Regions from separate parts of the Nocardia sp. NPDC004123 genome, predicted to be linked through region 2. Evidence: riboswitches for the same ligand, from Rfam matches in the RefSeq annotation. Region 2 holds a riboswitch; the other holds the start of a gene.
The links. Region 2 has a riboswitch for glycine ahead of gcvP (aminomethyl-transferring glycine dehydrogenase). Riboswitches for the same ligand answer to the same signal wherever they lie in the genome.

Region 1: another riboswitch for glycine. It lies ahead of gcvP (aminomethyl-transferring glycine dehydrogenase); the one in region 2 lies ahead of gcvP (aminomethyl-transferring glycine dehydrogenase).

The regions. Positions count from the first base shown of each region.
Region 1 is NZ_JBSGGG010000011.1:222,111-233,811, reverse strand. Features, by position in the region: gene ACWEQQ_RS18200 (nuclease-related domain-containing protein) at 1-714, opposite strand, end outside; gene ACWEQQ_RS18195 (GMC oxidoreductase) at 799-2,493, opposite strand; gene ACWEQQ_RS18190 (CDP-alcohol phosphatidyltransferase family protein) at 2,710-3,327, shown strand; gene gcvH (glycine cleavage system protein GcvH) at 3,390-3,788, shown strand; gene garA (glycogen accumulation regulator GarA) at 3,974-4,441, shown strand; gene ftsR (transcriptional regulator FtsR) at 4,486-5,271, shown strand; gene ACWEQQ_RS18170 (bifunctional nuclease family protein) at 5,339-5,812, shown strand; gene ACWEQQ_RS18165 (MerR family transcriptional regulator) at 6,020-6,586, shown strand; glycine riboswitch at 6,726-6,821, shown strand; gene gcvP (aminomethyl-transferring glycine dehydrogenase) at 6,985-9,825, shown strand; gene ACWEQQ_RS18155 (DUF7144 family membrane protein) at 9,949-10,359, opposite strand; gene ACWEQQ_RS18150 (VWA domain-containing protein) at 10,448-11,701, opposite strand, start outside.
Region 2 is NZ_JBSGGG010000055.1:4,762-16,462, forward strand. Features, by position in the region: gene gcvT (glycine cleavage system aminomethyltransferase GcvT) at 1-430, opposite strand, end outside; gene gcvP (aminomethyl-transferring glycine dehydrogenase) at 427-3,219, opposite strand; glycine riboswitch at 3,477-3,568, opposite strand; gene ACWEQQ_RS44480 (alpha/beta hydrolase) at 3,778-5,286, opposite strand; gene ACWEQQ_RS44485 (transposase) at 5,516-6,250, shown strand; gene ACWEQQ_RS44490 (hypothetical protein) at 6,401-6,685, shown strand; gene ACWEQQ_RS44495 (IS3 family transposase) at 7,135-8,049, opposite strand; gene ACWEQQ_RS44500 (transposase) at 8,049-8,372, opposite strand; gene ACWEQQ_RS44505 (IS110 family transposase) at 8,316-9,383, shown strand; partial or broken gene ACWEQQ_RS44510 (ISL3 family transposase) at 9,490-11,014, opposite strand; gene ACWEQQ_RS44515 (hypothetical protein) at 11,619-11,701, opposite strand, start outside.

The DNA.
Region 1 (11,701 bases), on a different contig from region 2:
CGACGCGTGCTCGCGCTCCAGCCGGGCCTGCTCCTCGGCGAAGGCCTCGGCCTGGGCCTGCTGCGGACCGCCGTGCCACAGCGTCGGATCCACCGGGCCCAGGAAGCCCTCGTTCAGCAGATCCTGCGGCGCGGGCAGGTACGGCAGGATGCCCAGACCGCGGAACGCCCAGGCCACGTCATTGGCCGACCACTGCGGCCGCCCGCGCGAGAGCAGGCTGGTGAAGTGGTCGCGCAGCCGCCGCTCGTCGCCCAGCAGCACCTGGAAGCTGGGATCGTTCCACAGCTGGGTGACCCGCAGATTCGAACCGGGCGCCGGCACCACCAGCACGATGCCGTGGATGACGCGCTGCCCGAGTCCCCGTTCGGCCAGCCAGTTCTGCAGCGCGAAGGTGTGATCGCGGGACTTGTCCAGCGGACTGCGCTTGTCGCCGCCCTCGAAGGTGATGATCCGGTCGCCGACCCGCCAGGGGCCGTTGACCGGAATCTCGAGCTCGCCGTCCATGCGCTCCGACAGCGCCTCGGCCTCGATCACCACACAGCTGGTCGGCGTCCACACCACCGCGTCGAACGGATGCAGCTTATCGCCGTGGAACAGACTGCAATTGACGGTGGCGACGCCCTTGGGATCGGTGCTGCCCTTCCAGGTTCGCAGCCAATCGATGAGCACCTTCTCGGCGTGGCTGCCGGCGGCGTTCTGCACTCGGACGAGCATCGGCTCTCACCTTCCTCGTCGAATCGATACCGGGAAATGGTACGGGCACAACACCCCAAATTACCGCCGGGCACGCCGCCGCGCTCAGTTCGCGGAGAGCTCGTGATCGTTCGGGAACAGGGGCAGTCGCAACGCGCCGGGCGCGAAGTCCGGCACCACCGCGTGCTTGGGCGCGACGGGGCGGATCCGACGATACGCGGCGCCCAGCTCTGGCCGCGGATCGGCCTCGTTTCGGTTGGGCCAGAACGCCATTGCGCGCTCGGCCTGGGCGGTGATGGTCAGCGACGGGTTCACGCCCAGGTTCGCCGTCACCGCCGAGCCGTCGGCGACATGCAGGCCCGGATGGCCGTACACGCGTTGATACGGGTCCACCACACCGCTTTCCGGGCCCTCGCCGATGACGCAGCCGCCGATGTAGTGGGCGGTGGCCGGGATGTTGAACACGTCCATGGCCAGCATCTGCACGTCGCCGTCGACCTTCGCCCCGAAGCGGCGGCCGACATCGTGCGCGAGCGGGATCCAGGTCGGATTCGGCTTGCCCATGCCCTGTTTGGTCTTCAGCTGCCCCCAGCGCCGGAACGAGGTCAGCGAGTTGTCCAGCGACTGCATGACCAGCAGGATGACCGACTTCTCCGACGCCCGGCGGGCATTGAGACTGCGCGCGAACACCACCGGGTGCAGCAGCATGGCCAGCAGGAAGCGCAGGAACCGGAACGCGCCGCCGTCCACCAGCGGCACCGACAGCGGGAACAGGCCGTTCTGGCCCTTGCCGTAGTGGCACACCTCGACATGGGTGTCGGGCTCGGGATGGATCGAGGAGGTGATGGCGATGCCCTCGGCGAAGTCGTCGCGGGCCTTGCTCACCACGTTCAGGATGGCCTCGGAGTTGGACCGGGTCAGCTCGCCCAGCCGCGGCGACAGGTTCGGCAGCACACCCTCGTCCCGCATCTTGTGCAGCAGCTTCTGGGTGCCCAGCGCGGCCGCCGCGAACACCACCTGCTCGGCGGTGAACACCTTGCGCCCCTTGCGGATCCAGCGATCCGAGCGCTGCGTCTCGATGGCGTAGCCGCCGCCGGTCATGGGCCGCACCTTGGTGGCCGTGGTCAGCTCGAACACGTGCGCGCCGGCCTGCTCGGCCAGGTACAGGTAGTTCTTGGGCGTGGTGTTCTTGGCATTGTGCGGGCAGCCGGTGAAGCAGCGCGCGCAGTGGATGCAGCCGGCCCGGCGCGGTCCCGCCCCGCCGAAGTACGGGTCGTCCACCTCCTCGCCCGGCGCGGCCTCGTTGAAGAACACGCCCACATTGGTGGTGTGGAAGGTGTCGGCCACGCCCAGATCCTCTGCCACCGAACGGATCACGTCGTCGGCCGGGGTCATGCGCGGATTCGGGGCCACGCCCAGCATGCGCTGCGCCTGGTCGTAGTACGGCGCGAGCTCCGAGCGCCAGTCGGTGATGTGGGCCCACTGCCGGTCGGTGTAGAAGGCCGGCAGCGGCTCGTAGAGGGTGTTGCCGTAGATCAGCGACCCGCCGCCCACGCCCGCCGCCGAGAACACCGCGCACTTGCCCAGAATGCTGATGCGCTGGGTGCCGGTCAGCCCCAGCCGCGGGGCCCAGATCGACTTGCGCACATTCCAGTTCGTCCTGGGGATGTCCTCGGCGTTCCAGCGGCGGCCGGATTCCAGCACGGCGACCCGATAGCCCTTCTCGCTCAGGCGCAGCGCGCTCACACTCCCCCCGAACCCGGAGCCGATAACGACGACGTCATAGTCGAAGTCGGGCATGGTCTTTCCTCTCCCTGGGCTGTACCGATCAGCCTTCACCACTCGGGCCCGAACCGCAGCACGCCCCGCGAATTCGCACCCTCCAATACGATGAGAAAATACTGATGTCATTCTCTCATCGGGTGAGTATGACAGCGAACATATCGGTGGGCTCCGGCGGCGGCGCGGCGGCGTGCCCGGATGGAGATGGCGCAGCGATTGGGGTATGACCGGGTTGTGACAACCGAGCGGAATGCCGAACCGGTCTACAGCGACCGCATCCTCACCGTGCCCAACGTGCTCAGCGTGATCCGGTTGATCGGCGTCCCGGTTTTCCTGTGGCTGCTGCTCGCCGAGAAAGCCGACGGCTGGGCCTTCACGCTGCTGGTTCTCAGCGGCATCACCGACTTCCTGGACGGCAAGCTGGCCCGGCTGCTGGATCAGTCGTCCAAACTGGGCGCCATCCTCGATCCGCTGGTGGATCGCCTCTACCTGCTGGCGACCCTGGGCGGCTTCCTGATTCGCGGCATCCTGCCCTGGTGGGTGGTGCTGATCCTGGTCGGCCGCGATGCGATCCTGACCCTCACCCTCGGCATCTACCGGCGCCGCAACCTCCCCCCGCCCGAGGTCATCTACCTGGGCAAGGCCGCCACCTTCGCGCTGATGTCCGCGCTGCCCTGGCTGCTGGCGGGGCAGATGGACTGGGCGGCGGCAGGTTTCGGCCGCGCGTTCGGTGGTGCATTCTTGATCTGGGGCACGGCGGTCTACGTCTGGACCGGAATCCTGTATCTCCGCAAAGCCGTCGCCGTGGCCCGAGCGATACCGCCCGTGCCACACCATGATCACTCCCGATAGGGTGTGCGGCGGACGGATCGACGACGATCCCGAGAGGAACGCCCGTTGAAAGGACACTGCCAGTGACCGCAGTACCCGAGGATTTGCGCTACTCCGAAGAGCACGAGTGGGTGAGCAAAGTGGGTCCGACCCGGGTGCGGGTGGGTATCACCGATTACGCGCAGTCGCAGCTGGGTGACGTCGTGTTCGTGCAGCTGCCGGCGGTGGACTCCGACGTGGCGAGCGGTGACAGCATCGCCGAGATCGAATCCACCAAGAGCGTGTCCGACATCTACGCCCCGCTGGCCGGGAAAGTCGTTGCGGTGAACGATCTTCTGGATGCCGAACCCGAGACGGTCAACTCCGACGCCTACGGCGACGGGTGGCTCTTCGAGGTCGAGGCGGAGTCCGCCGAGGCGCTCGAAGCGGCGCTCGGAAAGCTCCTCGATGCCGCAGGTTATCAAGGAGTTATCGGAGGCTGAAGGAGCCTTCACAGTTCTACCTGCACGGGTACGCCCTGGCAGGGTACGGTCAATGCCAACAGAAGTGCGCGCAGCCGGTGTCCGGATTATCCGGACCTACCCGAAGCGGGGAGCGGCCGGAGTGCCGCATCGCTGAGGGCATCAACTGCTTGCATGGATTATTCGGTTCGAGGAGGAGAGCAAGGGTGAGCGAGAACAAGGACCCGGGTTACCAGGAAACGGCAGCAGAGACCACTTCGGTGTTCCGTGCCGACTTCCTGAACGAGGTCGACACGTCGCGCACCGAGCAGACCGGCGAGCAGCCGGTGCAGGGAGTGGAGGGCCTGCCCGCGGGCGCGGCCCTGCTGGTGGTCAAGCGTGGTCCGAACGCCGGCTCGCGCTTCCTGCTCGACCAGCCGACCACCTCGGCGGGACGCCATCCCGACAGCGACATCTTCCTGGACGATGTCACCGTCAGCCGGCGTCACGCGGAATTCCGCCAGGACGACGACACCTTCCAGGTCGTCGATGTGGGCAGCCTCAACGGCACCTACGTCAACCGGGAGCCGGTGGATTCCTCGGAGCTGCAGAACGGTGACGAGGTCCAGATCGGCAAGTTCCGTCTCGTCTTCCTGACGGGACCGCGACCGGCGACGAGCGACTCGGGTCTATAGGACCGAGCGGAATGACTGGCGCAGCGCAGTGGACGCGCGGAGGCATGTCGATCGGCTCCGTGCTGGATCTCCTGCGTCCGGATTTTCCGGACATCACCATCTCCAAGATCCGATTCCTGGAGTCGGAGGGCCTGATCAGCCCGGAGCGCACGCCCTCGGGGTACCGCCGCTTTCATGTGGCGGACGTCGAGCGTCTGCGCTTCGTGCTGACCGCGCAGCGGGATCAGTACCTGCCGTTGAAGGTGATCAAGGAACAGCTCGAAGCGATCGACAGTGGGGCGGCGACGCTCGGGGTCCGGGAGGCCCGGGCCCGGGCGAACGCCGTGGGAGGGGCCGTGCCCGATTCCAGACCTGGGCCCGACACGAGAGATGGTCTGTCGCCCAATGGAGGCGGCCGCCTGCGGCGGCTGACCGCCGTGCCCGGTGAGGTATCGCCCGAGGAGCTCCGGTTCGACCACGAAATCCGGATCACCCGGGCGGATCTGCTCGAGCAGGCGGGCATCGACGAGAAGTTCCTGACCGAGCTGATTCGCGCCAACCTCATTACCCCCGGTGCCGCAGGCTATTTCGACGGCGACGCCGTCACGCTGGCCCGCACCGCCAAGGCTCTGAGCGAATTCGGTTTGGAGGCAAGGCATCTGCGCGCCTTCAAACTGGCCGCCGATCGCGAGGCCGCCATGGTCGCGCAGATCGCGGCGCCGATCGCCAAGAGCCGCGACGCGGATGCCCGCGCCCGGGCCGAGGAGACGGTCCGCGAGTTGGCGGCATTGTCGCTGACTCTGCACACCTGCCTGGTGAAGACCTCTGTGCGCGCTTCCCTCGGGGGCTGAATTCTTCGCCTAGACTCGGTATTACAGCCGGGTTGGGCGGCCGGTGAGGATCTTGGGAGGCAGTGCGATGAGCGAAATGCGTGTGATCGGCATCCGTGTCGAACAACCACAGAATCAGCCCGTGCTGTTGCTCCGAGAGGTCTCCGGCGACCGCTATCTACCTATTTGGATCGGCCAGGCCGAGGCCACCGCGATCGTGCTGGAGCAGGAGGGCGTCACGCCCATCCGCCCGCTGACCCACGATCTGATCAAGATCCTGATCAAGGAGCTCGGGCACACCCTCAAAGAGGTGCGGATCGTGGATCTGCAGGAGGGCACCTTCTACGCCGACCTGGTCTTCGAGAACGATCTGCGCATCTCCGCGCGGCCCTCGGATTCGGTGGCCATCGCGCTGCGGGTGGGCTGCCCGATCTATGCCGAGGAGCCGGTACTGGAAGAGGCCGGACTGGTCATGCCGGACGAGCGCGAGGACGAGGTCGAGAAGTTCAAGGAGTTTCTCGAATCGGTATCTCCCGACGATTTCAAGGCCACGGACAGCTGACCAGTTCCTGACCTGGTAATGATCTCCAAACGGGACAAAACAGGGTCTCTACCTCAGGTTTAGGGTTAAAAACACGCGGCTGATCAAGCTTTGCCGGTGCCGATTCTGCCGCGACAATCAGGGGAGTAGCCTCGATTGTTAGGCCAACGCTCCAGCGTCGATTGACAGAGCCCGAGCCCTGATAGGTAAGCAGTAAGGGAGTAGTCAGTGGGAGATCAACCGCAACCTCAGGATGTGGTGCAGCCAGGGCTGTTCCCCGATGACACGGTGCCCGACGAACTCGTCGGCTACCGCGTGCCCAGCGCTTGCCAGGTGGCCGGCATCACCTACCGCCAGCTCGATTACTGGGCCCGCACCGGACTGGTCGTCCCGTCCATCCGCAGTGCCACCGGATCCGGCAGCCAGCGGCTGTACTCGTTCAAGGACATCCTGGTCCTGAAGATCGTCAAGCGGCTCCTCGACGCCGGCATCTCGCTGCAGAACATCCGCATCGCCGTGGATCACCTGCGCAGCCGGGGCGTCGAAGACCTCGCCGGTATCACCCTCTTCTCCGACGGCACCACCGTCTACGAGTGCTCCTCCGCCGAAGAGGTGGTCGATTTACTGCAGGGTGGCCAGGGCGTGTTCGGCATCGCCGTCAGCGGCGCCATGCGCGAACTCACCGGAGCGATCGCCAACTTCCCGGCCGAGCGCGCCGAGACCGCGACCACCTCGGACCGTCCCGAGGACGAGCTGTCCTTCCGCCGCAAGGCCCGCATGAGCAAGACCGGCTAGGCACCCTTTTCCGGACGCGCGTCGCTTCTTGCGGCGCGCGTTTCGGGTATCCGGGGCGGGCCTTTTGAACTGCGCCACAGTCTGAAACCTGCCCAGGCAACATTCTTGTAACCTGGCGCCGCTTAGACTGACAGTGCGTCGCAGCCGTGCGGGAGAGTTCCGGGGATAGTCTCGGACGCCGAAGGAGCAGCACCTCCCCGTCAATCTCTCAGGCACCAGGGACCGTGCGGAGTTTCGACGCCTCTGGAAAGTGGTGACCTCGCGTCACCCGCCCATGGTGAAAGGTCAACGGCCGCAAGGCCGGGGTCCGAATCTCTCAGGCATCGAGGACAGAGGGGGAGGGCAGACGACACGTCGGCCGCCGAGCCGACCCCCGCCCACCCCTTTGGAGAGCAGCCGTGATCTGGACTCGATCCTTCGCCGACCGCCACATCGGCCCCGACAGCGCCGAGACCGGCCGCATCCTGGAGGCCGTGGGCGTCGAGTCGCTGGACGAACTCGCCACCCGGGCCGTGCCCGCCGGCATCCTGGATGCGCCCGAGGGCAACGGGCTGAACGCGCTGCCCGCCGCGCTCTCCGAGCACGAGGCGCTCGCCGAGCTTGCGGCGCTGGCGAATTCGAACACCGTGGCCACCTCCATGATCGGGCTGGGCTACTACGACACCCTCACCCCGCCGGTGCTGCTGCGCAATCTCGTCGAGAACCCGGCCTGGTACACGGCGTACACGCCGTACCAGCCGGAGATCAGCCAGGGCCGGCTCGAGGCGCTGCTGAACTTCCAGACCATGGTCGCCGACCTGACCGCCATGGAGGTCGCCAACGCCTCCATGCTGGACGAGGCCACCGCGGCGGCCGAGGCCATGACACTGCTGCAGCGGGCCAACCGCAAGAGCAAGTCCGAGCGGCTGCTCATCGACACCGATCTGTTCCCGCAGACCCGGACGCTGCTCTACACCCGGGCCGAGCCGCTGGGCATCGAGATCGTCGAGGCCGACCTGGCGGCCGGGCAGCTGCCCGAAGGCGACTTCTTCGGCGTGATCGTGCAGCAGCCGGGCGCGTCCGGCCGGATCGTGGACTGGGCGCCGGTCATCGAGGCCGCGCACGCGCGGGGCGCGCTGGTGGCGGTCGGCGCGGATCTGCTTGCGCTGACGCTGATTACGCCGCCGGGGGAGCAGGGCGCGGACGCCTGTTTCGGCACCACGCAGCGCTTCGGCGTGCCGCTGGGCTTCGGCGGGCCGCACGCCGGCTACCTCGCGGTGCACAGCGCGCATGCGCGACAGCTGCCGGGCCGCCTGGTCGGCGTCTCCGTGGACGCGGACGGCAACCCGGCCTACCGGCTCGCCCTGCAGACCCGTGAGCAGCACATTCGCCGCGAGAAGGCGACCTCGAACATCTGCACCGCGCAGGTGCTGCTGGCCATCCTGGCCGCCATGTACGCCTCGTATCACGGCGCGGACGGGCTGCGCTCGCTCGCGCGCCGGGTGCACGGCCACGCCCAGTGGCTGGCCGCCGGACTCGGCGACGCGGTGGTGCACCAGAGCTTCTTCGACACCGTGCTGGTGCACGTGCCCGCGGGTGCGGAATCCATTGTGACCAAGGCGAAGGGGCGCGGGATCAACCTGCGGCTGGTCGATGCCGATCATGTGGCGATCGCCTGCGACGAGGTCACCACCGACGCCCACATCGTCGACGTGCTGGACTGCTTCGGCGCGGAGATCCCGGTCGGCCCGGAGGGCGCGCTCTTCCACGGCAAGCAGCGCCCGCACATCGAGGTCCGCACCTCGGAGTACCTGACCGCGCCCGCGTTCACCAGGTACCGCACCGAGACCGCCATGCTGCGCTACCTGCGCGCGCTGTCGGACAAGGACATCGCCCTGGACCGCAGCATGATTCCGCTCGGCTCCTGCACCATGAAGCTGAACGCGGCCGCGGAGATGGAGTCCATCACCTGGCCGGGCTTCAACCGGGTGCACCCCTACGCCCCCGTCGAGGACGCCCCGGGCCTGATCAAGCTGATCGAGGACCTGGAGGGCTGGCTGTGCGCGGTCACCGGCTACGACCGGGTTTCCTTGCAGCCCAATGCCGGTAGCCAGGGCGAGTACGCGGGCCTGCTGGCCATTCGCCGCTACCACCTGGATCGCGGTGACTCGCACCGGGACACCTGCCTGATCCCCTCCAGCGCGCACGGCACCAATGCCGCCTCCGCCGCCATGGTGGGCATGCGGGTGGAGGTGGTGAAAACCCGCCCCAACGGCGACATCGACCTCGACGATCTGCGCGCCAAGATCGCCGACCACGCCGAGCGGCTGGCCTGCATCATGATCACCTACCCGTCCACCCACGGCGTGTACGAGCACGAGGTGGCCGAGCTGTGCGGGCTGGTGCACGAGGCCGGCGGCCAAGTGTACGTGGACGGCGCGAACCTCAATGCCCTTGTCGGACTGGCCCGTCCGGGCAAGTTCGGCGGCGATGTCAGCCACCTGAACCTGCACAAGACCTTCTGCATCCCGCACGGCGGCGGCGGCCCGGGCGTGGGCCCGGTCGCGGTGCGCGAGCACTTGGCGCAGTACCTGCCGGGCAATCCCCTCGAAAAGGGTTCGCACGCGGTGTCGGCGGCCATGTACGGCTCGGCCTCGATCCTCCCGATCACCTGGGCCTACATCCGCATGATGGGCGCCGACGGCCTGCGCCGCGCCACCCTGACCGCCATCGCCTCGGCCAATTACATTGCGCGCAAGCTGGATCCGCACTTCCCGGTGCTCTACACCGGCGACAACGGCATGGTCGCCCACGAGTGCATCCTGGATCTGCGTGAGATCACCAAGCGCACCGGCGTCACCGTCGACGATGTGGCCAAGCGCCTGGCGGACTACGGCTTCCACGCTCCGACCATGAGCTTCCCGGTCGCGGGCACCCTCATGGTGGAGCCCACCGAGAGCGAGAACCTCGAAGAGCTGGACGCTTTCATCACCGCCATGATCGCCATCAAGGGCGAGATCGACCAGGTCGAGGCCGGGGTCTGGCCGGTCGAGGACAACCCGCTGCGCGGCGCGCCGCACACCGCGGAATGCCTGGTGGGCGAATGGGATCACCCCTACAGCCGCGAACTCGCCGTCTACCCGATGGGCGTGAAGCACGCCCGGGCCAAGGTGTGGCCCTCGGTGCGCCGCATCGACGGCGCCTACGGCGACCGCAATCTGGTGTGCTCGTGCCCGCCGCTGGACGCGTACGCCGAGTGATCGGCGACTGACCGTCGAACAGTGAAGCGCCCCATCGGTTCCGGAACCGATGGGGCGCTTCACCGTTGTGCCGCAGGCACTATCGGCGCGGCGGTGCCGCGGGCACGGTCATCGCGCCGGGGCTCAGACGGTGACGGGCTTGTAGGTGGAGATGGCCCAGATCACCACGACGTCGAGCGCGATGATGAGCAGCGACCAGGCCGGGTAGTAGGGAATCCAGAGGAAGTTCTCCACGATGGACAGGGCCGCCAGGACCAGGGCGGCGACCCGGCCCCAGGTGGTGCCCCGGAGCAGGCCGATCGCCACCACGATCTCGAGGATGCCGAGGACGATGTGGATCCAGCCCCATCCGGTGGTGTTCATCTTGTAGACGTAGTCGTAGCCGACGACCAGCAGGTCGTCCGACGCCACCGCGGAAATGCCCTGCAGGATCGACAGCGCGCCGACGACGAGCAGCAGGATGCCCGCCGCGATCGTCGTTCCGGCGGCGAAGCCCTGTTTCAGTGTGGGTTCGGGACCAGTGCTTTGTGCCATTCGCCGAATATGCCACGGGTTTGCTGGCGAATGCGGAAAGCGCTGCCGCCGTGTTGCCGTGCCCTTGCCGCCCTGGAATTCGGGCCGGTCAGGGCGTGGTCAGCGCCTGTGAGACCGCGGTGCCGAACGGCAGCTCCGCGGTGGTGTTCACCTTGGTGTAGGTGCCGCCGGTGCGCTGGGTGAGGGTCTGCAGGGTCTGGGTGCCGGGCCCGCCGACCACGATGACGTCGATCCGCACCGGATGCGCCGGATCCGTCACGGCGGCGATGTCGGCGAGCAGCTGATCGCCGGTGACCGTGGAATCGTCCTCGGGGCCGTCGGTGATCAGCAGGATCGAATTGGTGCGGGCCGCGGCGTAGTTGGCGAGCACGTTCTTGTAGGCGGCCTGCAGCGTGGGATAGGTGCGGTCCGGCTTGGAGGTACTCGCGGTGACCGTGGTCAGGGCCTGGCTGATGGCGGTGCGCTGATCGTCCGACAGCGGCGCGGTCGGGGTCAGGACCTTGTAGGGGTTGTTCCCGTCGAGGTTCTTCGAGTACTCCCACACGCCCAGGCCGAAGCCCGGCGGCATGACGCCCATCGTGGACTCCAGTGCCGCGGCCGCATTGGCGAGACGGGTGCCGTAGCCCTCGGTGGTGGACATGGAGGACGAAACGTCGAGCAGCACGGTGGCCTGCACACCGAGCACCGGATGGGCGAGGATCTGGCCCACCTTGTCCAGGACCGCCTTCGCCGGGACCGGGGCGGTGGCCGGGGGCGCGGCGCCGAAACCGTTGTCGGTGAACAGCTTCGACTGGTCGGGGGCGCGCAGGAAGTCGGCGAACAGGCCCGCGATCAGATTCTGGGTCTGGTCCACCCACGAGCCGGTGAGCTGGGCGGCCGGGTAGTCGGCGACCGGGCCCGCGCCGTCGGGGCGGAAGGCGGTCAGCCCGTTGCGGGCCCGGATCTGCTGCTCGGTGGCGGCCACCGCGTGCACTGGAGCGGTGGCCGGGTCGGGGGCTCCCGAGAGGTCGGTGAGCGCGCCGGCCACGTCCTTGGCGGCGGGTGCGCCCGCGGCCAGGCCGGAGATGGCCGAGACCACCTGACCGGTGGCGACGGCCTTCTCGTCGAGGGGATCGGTGCCGGAGACGCCCGAGCCGACCGCGGCCGCGATGGCCAGCGAGCCGTCCCCGGCGGGCATGGCCAGGCGCAGCTTGCCCCAGGTGGGCAGCCCGAGGTCGGCGAGCGAACCCTCTTGCAGCCGGGGCAGGTCCGACCAGTGCACCTTGGCGGTCTCGAGCGCGCGGCGCAGGTCGTCGGGGACGGCCAGGGAGATGGGGCTGACCGCGATGGGGGCCGGGGTGCC
Region 2 (11,701 bases):
TCGAGCGGTCGGTGACCGCTACATCGAGCCCTTCAGCTCGGGTGGCGAGTTCACCGAACACGGTGGGTGCATTGGCGGCGTTGGCGACGACAAGGAAGTGATCGTCGGCCAGTCGATAGACGACGAGGTCGTCGATCACGCCGCCGTCGGGGTTGCACAGCAGTGAGTACTTGGCACGGCCGACAGCGATCTTCGACAACTCGCCGACCAGTGCGTAGTCGAGGAGGGCGCCGGCGTCGGTGCCGGCGATGTCGATCTGCCCCATGTGGGACAGATCGAACAGACCCGCCGAGGTCCGTACCGCGCGGTGCTCGGCCAGTTCACTGTCGTACTTGAGCGGCATCTGCCAGCCAGCGAAGTCGGTGAAGCTCGCACCGAGGGCGAGGTGTTCACCGAGCAGCGGCGACACAGGGGTCACAGCGGTGGTCATGCCAAGGTCTCCTGCTTCGGTGCGGTGTCGGTCTCAAAGGCTTCGGGCGCCGGACACGAGCAGACGAGGTTGCGGTCGCCATGGACACCGTCGATGCGTCGGACCGGAGGCCAGTACTTGCCGTATCGCGGGGATGCGACCGGGTAGGCGGCGGTGTGGCGCGGGTAGGGCAGGTCCCAGGTGTCCCTGGTGACCTGTTCCGCGGTGTGTGGGGCCTGCCGCAGGGGACTGCGGTCGAGCGACCACACGCCCTCTCCGACGAGGTCGATCTCACGACGGATAGAGATCATCGCCTCGATGAACCGGTCGAGCTCGGTGAGGTCCTCGGATTCGGTCGGCTCCACCATCAGGGTGCCGTTGACGGGGAACGACAGAGTTGGGGCGTGGAAGCCGTAGTCGATCAACCGTTTCGCGACATCTTCGGCTGTGACGCCGGTGGCCTTCGTCAGTGGGCGCAGGTCGAGGATGCACTCGTGCGCGACCAGGCCACCAGGGCCTGTGTAGACGACGGGGAAGTACTCGTCGAGTGCCTTGGCGACGTAGTTAGCGGCAAGGACCGCGTTCTTGGTCGCCTGGGTCAGTCCGTCCGGCCCCATCAACGCGATGTACGCCCACGTTATCGGAAGAATGCCTGCGGATCCGTAGTTGGCGGCCGATACCGGGACGCCGAGCTCGTCGGTGCCGAGCGGGTTACCGGGCAGGAAGGGGGCGAGGTGCTTGCGTACCGCGACCGGACCGACACCTGGGCCACCACCGCCATGCGGGATGCAGAACGTTTTGTGCAGGTTCAGGTGGGAGACGTCTCCGCCGAACTGACCGGGCGCGGCCAGGCCGACAAGTGCGTTGAGGTTCGCGCCATCGACGTAGACCTGTCCTCCCGCGATGTGGACGAGGTCGCAAACGGTGCGCACGTCGGTCTCATACACCCCGTGGGTGGAGGGGTAGGTGAGCATGATCGCGGCGATCCTGCCCTCGTGGGCGGCGATCTTGGCTCGCAGGTCGTCGAGGTCGATGTTGCCGTTCTCCGCCGTGGCGACGACGACAACGTGCATGCCGGCCAGTACCGCAGAGGCGGCGTTGGTGCCGTGTGCGGACTGTGGGATCAGGCAGATGTCGCGGTCAGTGTCGCCGCGGCTCTCGTGGTAGCCGTTGATCGCGAGCAGACCGGCGAGTTCACCCTGGGATCCGGCGTTGGGCTGCAACGAGACTCGGTCATAGCCGGTGATTTCGCTCAGCCACTGCTCCAGGCCTCGAATCAGCTCCAGGTATCCACTGGTCTGCTCGACGGGTGCGTACGGGTGGATGGAGGCGAACCCGGGCCAGCTGATCGGTTCCATCTCCACTGCCGAGTTCAGCTTCATGGTGCACGAGCCGAGCGGAATCATCGTGCGGTCCAGGGCGAGGTCCTTGTCGGAGAGCGCGCGCAGGAAGCGGAGCATCGCGGTCTCGGAGCGGTGTGAGTGGAAGACCGTGTGCCGCAGGTAGCTGGTGGTTCTGCGCAGCGTGTCATCGAGCGCAGATACCGATCCCAGCTGGACGGTCGCGCCGAACACCGCCAGAACGCGAGCCACAATGTCGTCGGTGGTGCACTCGTCGCAGGCAATGGCGATGTGGTCGGCGTCGACGTAGCGCAGGTTGATCCCGTCGCGGTCGGCGCGGTCGACGATGCCACGCGCCGCGTCGGGGACGTGAACGAGAACGGTGTCGAAGAAGCGCTGGTGCACGACGTCATGGCCGGCGCAGCGCAGACCGGCCGCGAGAGCGGTTGCGTGCGCGTGGACGCGTTCGGCGATGGCACGCAAACCTTCCGGGCCGTGGTACACCGCGTACATCGCGGCGACGTTCGCGAGCAGCGCCTGAGCGGTGCAGATGTTGCTGGTGGCCTTGTCACGGCGGATGTGCTGCTCACGAGTCTGCAGCGCGAGCCGGTAAGCCGGGTTGCCCTCGACATCGACGGACACACCGACCAGTCGACCGGGCAGCATCCGCTCGAGCCCGTCACGCACGGCCATGTAACCGGCGTGCGGACCGCCGAAGAACAGCGGCACACCGAAACGTTGAGCCGAGCCGACGGCGATGTCCGCACCCTGCTCCCCGGGCGGGGTGAGCAGAGTGAGCGACAGCAGATCGGCGGCGACCGTGGTTAGCGCACCGCGGTCCTTCGCCTCCGCAATGACCGGTCCGTGGTCGCGCACGACACCGCTGGTTCCCGGCGCTTGGAGCACCAGGCCGAAGAAGTCGCCTTCGGGCAGCCCCACTGCCAGGTCTGCTACCTCGACATCGATGCCGATGGCCTTGGCGCGGCCGCGCACCACGGCCAGAGTCTGAGGGAGAGTTTGGGCGTCGACGATCACCCGTGATGTCGACGATTTCCCCTTGTTCGCGCGGCGCATCAGCAGCACCGCCTCCATCACCGCGGTCGCCTCATCCAGCAGCGATGCTCCTGCGAGCGGTAATGCGGTGAGGTCCTCGATAACCGTCTGAAAGGTCAGCAGCGCTTCGAGGCGGCCCTGGGAAATCTCCGGCTGGTACGGCGTGTAGGCCGTGTACCAGGCCGGCGACTCGAGCATGTTGCGTCGCAGCACCGCTGGAGTGACGGTGTCGGAATACCCGAGGCCGATCATTTGCACACGCTTCTGATTGCGCCCCGCCAGCGCGCGCAGATCGGAAAGAATCTGCTTCTCGCTGCGTGCAGCCGGAAGGTTAAGGATTGTGCCACTTCGAGTTTGGTCCGGCACAGCTGCGTCGATCAGTTCGTTGAGACTCGGGTATCCGAGGGTGTCGAGCATGTGCTGGACTGCGGGTTTATTCGGGCCTATGTGGCGCGCCGGAAAATCCCCGACTAGTAAGGAAATGGGATCGCACGGTTGGTGAGGCACGAGGGGACTCCGGCTTCGATGATGTCCGGACCGCACCGGACAACGACTAGGGAACACCTCCCCGCTCTGTCCTTGAAACCTGAGAGTCCGGGCACACCTTATTACGGTCGTGCTCTACACCTTCGGTAAGTCCCGGTTGTGCGACCGGTCCTGTTCTCCAGAGTTGCCTCTGCGCTGCGGTACTGGGGCCTGAGAGATTCCCGGGGAGGACATTGCTCCTACGGCGCCTCCTCGAAGGAGGTTCTCCCGCTACGCGTCAATGGCATCTTTAGTTGTGGTGCAGCAGACAGTACACAGCCTCCACCGATTTGTCTCCCCGGTTCGAAGCCACGCCGGTCGAACCACACCACTGGTCAGTCGGACCCGTACTCGCCAGTGCTGGAGCAAGCCCACCACCAGCGAAGGCAGGCATTGCATCACGAAGTGATGCTGGGGTACCGAGTCGCCCACGGTTCCCTGGATCGCCGCCTATCGACAGGTGGGGTCGCCGGTGGGCAGATGGCTGCCGGCGAAGAAGGAGATCAGGGCGTCCTGGACGCAGGAGTTGCTGAAATCGACTCCGTGACCGGTGTTTTCGACTGTCACCATCGCGGCCCGCGTGCCCAGGGCCGTCAGGGTTTGGCGGGCACCGGAATACGGAGTCGACGGGTCGAATCGGTTCTGCAGCAGCAGGATATCGGCCGGGCCGTTGTCGCCGATCCGGACCGGTTCCTGCTTCGGCGGGTAGTGCCAGTAGTTGCAGGCCCAGGGGCTGCCGCCGAAGCCGTTGCCGATGGGGTAGTTCGCCTTGTCCGCGGCGACGGCGCCGAGAAACTGGCCGGTGTCGGGTTGCCAGCGTAGGTCGTCGCACATGATGGCGTACTGGGCGGACAGGAAGTTGTCGGGGATCTCGGTCGGCAGCGCGGCCGAATTCGACGTCGCGCCAGTGCTCGTCGGTGCCGTCTCGCCGTTCGCGACTTGGAACGTGTTGGCCACCAAGAGATAGAACTTCTCGTTCTGCTCGCACTCGTAGACGAGGATGCGCAGTCCGTTGCCATCCAGGACGCGGCCGTTGGCGAATCGGATCGGCGTGTGGTCGAGTCGTTCTGCGGTCCGGTAGTAGGAGTCCTCGACCTGGGATTCGTCGGCGCCGAGGTGCAGTGTGGCGTCCGCGGCCGCCAACCACCGCGCCAGCGCTGGAAACGCGTCCTGGGCTCCCCGGCTGAACATCTCGCGCGCCGAGGTCTGCATGCCCAGCGGGTTGACGACGCTGTCGAGCACCATTCGGTCGGTGCTCGACGGGAACAGGGTCGCGTACACCGCGCCGAGGTAGGTGCCGTACGAGGTGCCCAGATACGACAGGGTGGGTGTGCGAAGCGCTGTCCGGAACCGGTCGATATCCCGCGCGACATTGGCGGTCGTGAGGTCTCGTAGGTAGTCACCCGCATTGCGGGCGCACGTGTCGGCGACCCGTTTCGCATAGGCGATATTCGCGTCCACCGCTCCATCCGGCGCCGGAAACGGCACCCCCGCCACGGCCGCCGCGCGATCGGCGTCGTCGAGCCCGCAATGCACCGGCGTGCTGTTGCCGATGCCTCGGTCATCGAGGCCGACCAGGTCGTAGGCATCGGTGATCGCGGCAGGTAGCTGGGCGCGCATGACACCCGGCTGATCCAAACCCGGCACGCCCGGCCCTCCCGGCGACACGAGCAGAAAGCCCTTTCGCGCACCGGGCTTCGCCGTTGCGATCCGCGACACCGTCACCGTGATGGTGCCCCTGTCCACCGCGGAATAGTCACGCGGCACCGTCAAGGTCGCGCACTGTTGGGTCGGATCACGCTGCACGGCAACGCCTTCGGCATTCGGTGTCCCCGGCGGGCAGGCGCTCCAGTGCAACTCGTCAGGCGCGCTCGTACCCGGCGTGTGCACGGTGCACCCCGCCGCGACGAGTACTGCCGCCGACACCGCGCCGAGGAGCCGGATCCGGCGAAATTCCATCCCACAATCTCCGATGACTGTCGATCGACCCGGAATCGAAGTCTGCCGAACTCGCTCGCCGAGCGGCTCCATCCGCGGGTGGGGCAAGGGCAAATCGTAGACTCTGAATAGAACTTTTGCGGAACCCCGGTGCCGCGCGCGCGGCGGCGCAGATGGCCGGGTGGTGCGGGTTCGAGCGCGCCGACTTGTATGCCCAACACTGGACTGCCGCGACACGTTCCGTGAACAGGTGCCCGGTGTTTTGGAACGCTACCAGCGGAGAACCGCGCGCCTGACCGTCGCGGTTCGATCCGTGGTGCGGGAGTTGGCCGGCTGTGCCGGCATTCGACTGCTCGCGGCGCTTCCGGTCCCGTTGTCGCGTCACACCGCGATCCGCATGCTGTTGCAGATCCCGCTGCCGCCTCGGTCGACACCGAAGGCGTTGAGCGTGGACGACTTCGCCTTGCGCTGCGGCCAGCACTACGCCAGCGTCCTGATCGACGCAGCCACCCATCAACGCATCGACGTGCTCCCCGATCGCAAGTCCGATTCGCTACGCGCCTGGCTCTGCGAGCATCTCGAGGTCGAGGTCCTCATGCGCGACGGCTCCACCGCCTATGCCGAGGGCGCCCGCCGTGCCCTGCCCGGCATGGTGCACGCTTCCGGCCGCTGGCATCTGTGGAACGGCCTGGGCCGGATGGTCGAGAAAGCGGTCGTCGCCCACAGCGCTTGCTGGGCCAAGGCCTGGCCCCAAACGACAGCAGTTGACCCGCGAGACAACAACTTTGCAACGCTAGCACGACCTGCCCGCCCTGCTCGACCACGGCGTCGGACTGCTGGACTGCTCGCGTCGGCTCGGTCTGGCACTCAACACCGTCAAACGCTATGCCCGAGTCCCGCAACCAGATCGGCTCCGCCGCCCGCCGCAATATCGCACCCGCCTGGTCGGCCCCTTGCGGGATCACCTCAGAACCCGCCGCGCTGACGAACCGAGGTCCCGTCTCACACCCGGTTCGAGGAGCTGAGAACCCTCGGCTACACCGCCAGCCTGAACCTGCTCCACAAATACCTCAATCAAGGACGCCACGTCACCGACCGGATCCTGCCTTCGCCGCGGCGGCTGACCAGCCCGATCATGGTCCGCAGGGCTGATCTGCCCGAGCAGCATCGCGCCCACCTCGACGAACTACTGGCCCTCTGCCCGGAACTGACCGTCCTCGCTCGGCTCGTGCACGAGTTCGCGCAGATCATGGCCAACCGGCGCGGCGCCGAAATCGACTGCTGGATCAAGCAGGTCCGCGTGGCAGGCCTCATCGAGCTCGAACCGTTCCTCACCGGTGTCGACCAGGACCACGATGCCGTCGGCCCGGGCCTTACAACAGCGGTCCGATCGAAGGTGTCAACGCGAAGACCAAACTGATCAAACGACAAATGTATGGCCGAGCGGGATTCGACCTGCTCCGGCATCGCATCCTGCTGGCCTGACCATGCCGGGGTCATCACCACCGAAAGTGCGACAGGGCCGTTGTTTCCAGTGTCAGCACCATTAGGTCGGCCGGGTCGCTCTGCCGTTGAGTTCCCGCCTTCGTGGCTGTTGTAAATACTGCGCCCGGCCGACACCGGGGACCGGCCGCCATGGCTTAAGAGGAGCGTGGCATCACCCCCACTGGGAAATGCCTGCCGACCGGTCCACGGCCGACACCCACGACGAAAAGGGCTGGCACGCACCCATGATGGTCATCGGGATCGACGCGCACAAGCGCACCCACACCGCGGTCTCGGCCGATGAACTCGGCCGCAAACTGTCGACGAAGACCGTCGGCACAACTGAGGTTCCCCCCAAATGGTGGGCAGGGGGCTTATGCGCTGTCAGGCAGCCGCGTGGAGTGACTTCTCGAAATTGTCGGGGCTTTGCATCCCGATCGCGGAGTGTCGCCGCGTAGTGTTGTAGAAGCTGATCCACTTGTCAACCGCGGCAACAAGTTCGGGCTTCGTAGCGTAGACGTGTCGATAGTAGTGTTCGTGTTTGAACGTCGACCAGAACGACTCGGCGGGGCTGTTGTCCCAGCAGATGCCGGTCGCGCCCATCGATCGGCGCAGCCCGTGGCGGAAACATGCCTTCGCGGTCAAGTGGGCAGTGAATTCCCCGCCACGGTCCGAATGCAGGATGGTGCCGCGCGCGCGTCCGCCGCGAGCGGTGACGGCGTCTTCGATGGCCGCGGTGACCATGTCGGCACCGATGTGGTCGGACACACTGTAGCCCAACACTTTCCGGGAATGACCGTCCCGAATCGCGCAGAGGAACATGTCACCCTGTCCGCAGGTGAGATAGGTGATATCGGTCAGCCAGACCGCGTCGATTCGGCCCCGATCGAAGTCGCGGACGACCAGATCCGGCGGGAACGACGCCTTCGGGTCGACCACCGTCGTTTTCACCTTGAACGTGCGTGGGCTGATGCCCTCGACCCCGAGACCGGCCATGATCTTGGCGACGGTTTTGCGGGTCACGATCTCGCCGCGCTCGCGCAGCTCGGCGGTAATCCGCGGTGATCCGTAGGTCCCGTCGAACTCGGCGTGGATATCGGTGATCTTCACTTCGAGATCGGCACGACGCTGCTGACGTGGCGTCAAAACCGTTGCCGCGCACCGTTTGACATGCTCGTAGTAGCCCGAGGTCGAGACCCCCAGAAGCCGTGCCATCCGCACGATCGAGAACCGGGGGCGCGATCCTCGCGTGGTGGTGGCGCCGGCCGCTAGGTCGTCGGGGTCGGCGTACTCGGCCATCAGAGCGAACCGGGCCGGTTCGTCTGCATCGCGGCAAAGTACGCCGAAGCTTTTTTCAGGAACGCGATGTCTTTGTCCTGGTCGGCGACTTGCTTTCGCAGCCGCAGCAACTCGGCCCGCTCGGCCGAGTCCAGGGGCTTCTCGCCATGGGCCTCAGCGGCGGCGATCCTGCGCCGTTCGTCTTTGACCCAGTTGCTAAGCAAGCCCTCGTTCAAGCCCAGTTCCCGGGCAACATCGGCGATCGTGCGTCCGGAATCGATCACCCGATGGGCAGCCTCGACCTTGTATTCGGTCGTGAACGACCGGCGCTTGCGAGGAGGCATGGAGACATCCTTCCAGCAGGACCTTCGGTCCTGCCAAATCGGTGTCCACTATCCGGGGGAAGCCTCACAACCACCAGCGATCACTTGACGCTACTGAAATGGGCGCAGGCGCAACCTGATCCGGACCGGCTGTGGGCGATCGAAGACTGCCGCAACATGACCCGGCGACTCGAACGCGACCTCATCGCCGCGGGCGAGCGCGTGGTGCGGGTTCCACCGAAACTCATGGCCAACGCCCGAGATTCGGCCCGCACATACGGCAAGTCCGACCCCATCGATGCGCTGGCCATCGCCCGCGCAGCGCTGCGGGAACCCGATCTCCCGGCGGCTCGGCTCGACGGAGTCGAACGTGAGATCAGGCTGCTGGTCGACCACCGTGAGGACCTGGTGGCCGAACGCACCCGCATCATCACCCGGCTGCGTTGGCACCTGCACGAACTCGACCCGGCCTGGACACCGCCGGGCAAGCTCGAACGCGCCAGCGCCTACGACAAAGTCGCAGCCCATCTGGCCCGATTCGAGGGACTGGTCGCCGAGCTGGCGACGACGTTGGTCGGCCACTGCCGGCGACTGACCATCGAGATCGACGAGCTGGCCGGCGCGCTCAAAGAACGGGTCCAAAAGGTGGCACCGACGCTGCTGGCGGTGGTCGGTTGCGCCGGGCTGACCGCCGCGAAGATCATCGGCGAGACCGCCGGAGTCGACCGGTTCAAGTCCAAAGACGCCTTCGCCCGCCACAACGGCACCGCACCGCTTCCCGTCTGGTCATCCAACCGGGCACGACATCGCTTGTCTCGCACCGGAAATCGACAGCTCAATGCAGCCCTTCATCGCATCGCTCTCACCCAAGCACGCTGTCATCCCGGGGCCCGCGAGCTACTCGCACGACGCAAGGCCGCTGGTGACGGCGGTCTCGAAGTGTTACGGGTCCTCAAACGCAGGCTCTCCGACGTCGTCTTCCATGCCATGCTCGCCGACCAGCAACCCACCGGAACCATCATTACCGCTTGACAGAGGAGCTATTTACAGTCCCATCTACTGCGGTGCAATGGAATATAGCTCAACGAGTGGGATTTCGCTCAGCCGGCTCTGTCGCACTTCCGGTGGTGGTCGGGCGCTAGGCCAGAAGGATGCGGTGGCGAAGTAGCTGGAAGCTGGCCCGACCATACATTTGTCGTTTGATCAGTTTGGTTTTGGTGTTGACTCCTTCGATTGGGCCGTTGCTGTAGGGCAGCGTGAGGCCGGCGACCGCAGCGGAGTGGTCCTTTTCCAGGCCTCGCAGGAAAGGATCGAGCTCGCCGAGTCCCGCTTCACGGACGTGTTTGATCCATGCGTCGAGGTCGCTGCCGCGCCGTTCGGTCATGATCACGACGAATTCGCCGACGAGCCTGGCCAGGTCGGTCATCTCCGGGCAGGCGGCCAGGAGTTCGTCGAGGTGGGTGCGCCGCCTGGCGGGCAGATCGGTGGGCCTGCTCAGGATCCAGGAGGTGAGCCGACGCGGCGAGGGCATGAGCCGGTCGCTTTCGGCGCGGCCCTGGTTGAGGTATTTGTGCAGCAGATTGATGCCTCCGGTGTAGCCGAGGGCTTTGATCTCGTGGAACAGGTGTAGCACCGAGACACCGGGCTCGGCTTCGCGGCGCCTGCGCAGATGGTCGCGATAGGGATCGACCAGGCAGGCACGATATTGCGGCGGGCGACGCAACTGATTCGGTTCGGCGGCGCGGGCGTAGCGCTTGACGGTGTTGAGCGCCAGACCCAGTCGCCGGGCGCAGTCCAGCAGTCCGACACCGTTGTCGAGCAGATTGTGAACCGCATACCAGCGTTTCAGAGTCGTTGTCTCGCGGGTCAATGTCTGTCGTTTCGGCCCGGCCGCGGCCCAGCATCGAGCGTGCGCGACGGCGGTTTCGACCGCTCCGGCCAGTCCGTGCCAGAGGTGCCAGCGATCGCTGGCCTGCACCGTGTCAGGCAGAGCCCGTCGGATCGCTTCGGCGTAGGCGGGGCGAACCGTCACCGACGACGATCTCGACGCCCGAGTGTTCTCGCAGCCATGCCTCGAGCGTCTCGGACCGGCGATCGCCCAGCCCATCGACCCTTTGATGGGTGACGGCGTCTATTAGCACTGTGCCATACCGGTTTCCGCGGCGAACGGCGAAATCGTCCACGCTCACGACTCGGGGAACCGGCCGGTGCGGCGCAGGGATGCGCAGCAGCACCCGCACGGCGGTGTCGCGGGGCATGCGAATCGGCAATGCTGCGAGCACGCGGATCGCGGCCCGCCCAGCCAGTTCCCGCACGACCGCCCGCACCTGGCCGGTCAGCCGGGCGGTGCGGCGCTGGTAGCGTTCGAACACACCCGGAACCTGCTCTCGAAACGTCTTGCAGCACTGCGGTGTCGAGCACATCAGCCGCCGGACACGCACCCGCACGAACACCAGCCGCCCACCCAGCGGCAGGTCCGCGACCGTCCGGTCGTGATAGCTGCGAACCCGCACCGACTCGGCACCACACCGCGAACACACCGCCGGACGCGAGACCGTCCTGGCCTGCACCACCACCCGCTCACCCTCTACCGCCACACCCTCCGTCACCAGCGGCGGCAATCCCGAAAAGGCAAGCCCAACAATGTCATCCACCTCAACCACCGAGACATCATGCCGTCAACCAGCCCCGACCACCACCGCAAGTGCGCCAGAGCCGCTATCTGGACAGACCCCCCGAGACGGCTCACCAGGTGCCGGTCTCATGAAAGACCTCAACGGTCAGCCGGATTATGCAGACTGGAGTGCGAGACGTGCCGATTCGTCGGGTATGGATCAATGGTTGATCTACTCGATGTTGGCCGGCCAGAACCACCACCATCACCGCCACCATTACGACGACCAGCCTGGCGGTTCTGGGGTTGGTTACGGCGGGGGCGGTTATGACGGTAGTGGTTATGGCGGGGGTGGGTTCGGCGGTGGTGGTGGTTATGACGGGGGTGGCGTCGGTGGTGGTAGCGGTTGGGTCGATGGCAGCGGTTGGGGTGTAACGGCAGTAGCGGTTTCTTCGGTGACGGAGGCGGCTCGGCCGACGGTGGTATTTGGGGTGGTGGTACCGGTCCGGGGGCGGTGGCTTCTGCCGGTCACGGTTGGTCGGAATTCGTCGTGCTTCCCGCGGCTCCAGATTGGAATATGCGATCTCGCCGGTCGCCACTCGGGGTGACCGGCGTGCTGGCTGGCTCCTTCTGATGCATCCGGGTTGGGCCACTCAGACCCGGTCGAGGTTGGCGACGGCTTCGGTGTCGCCGAGGGTGAGCCCATCCGGGCCAAGGCCGATGCCAGTGAAGACGG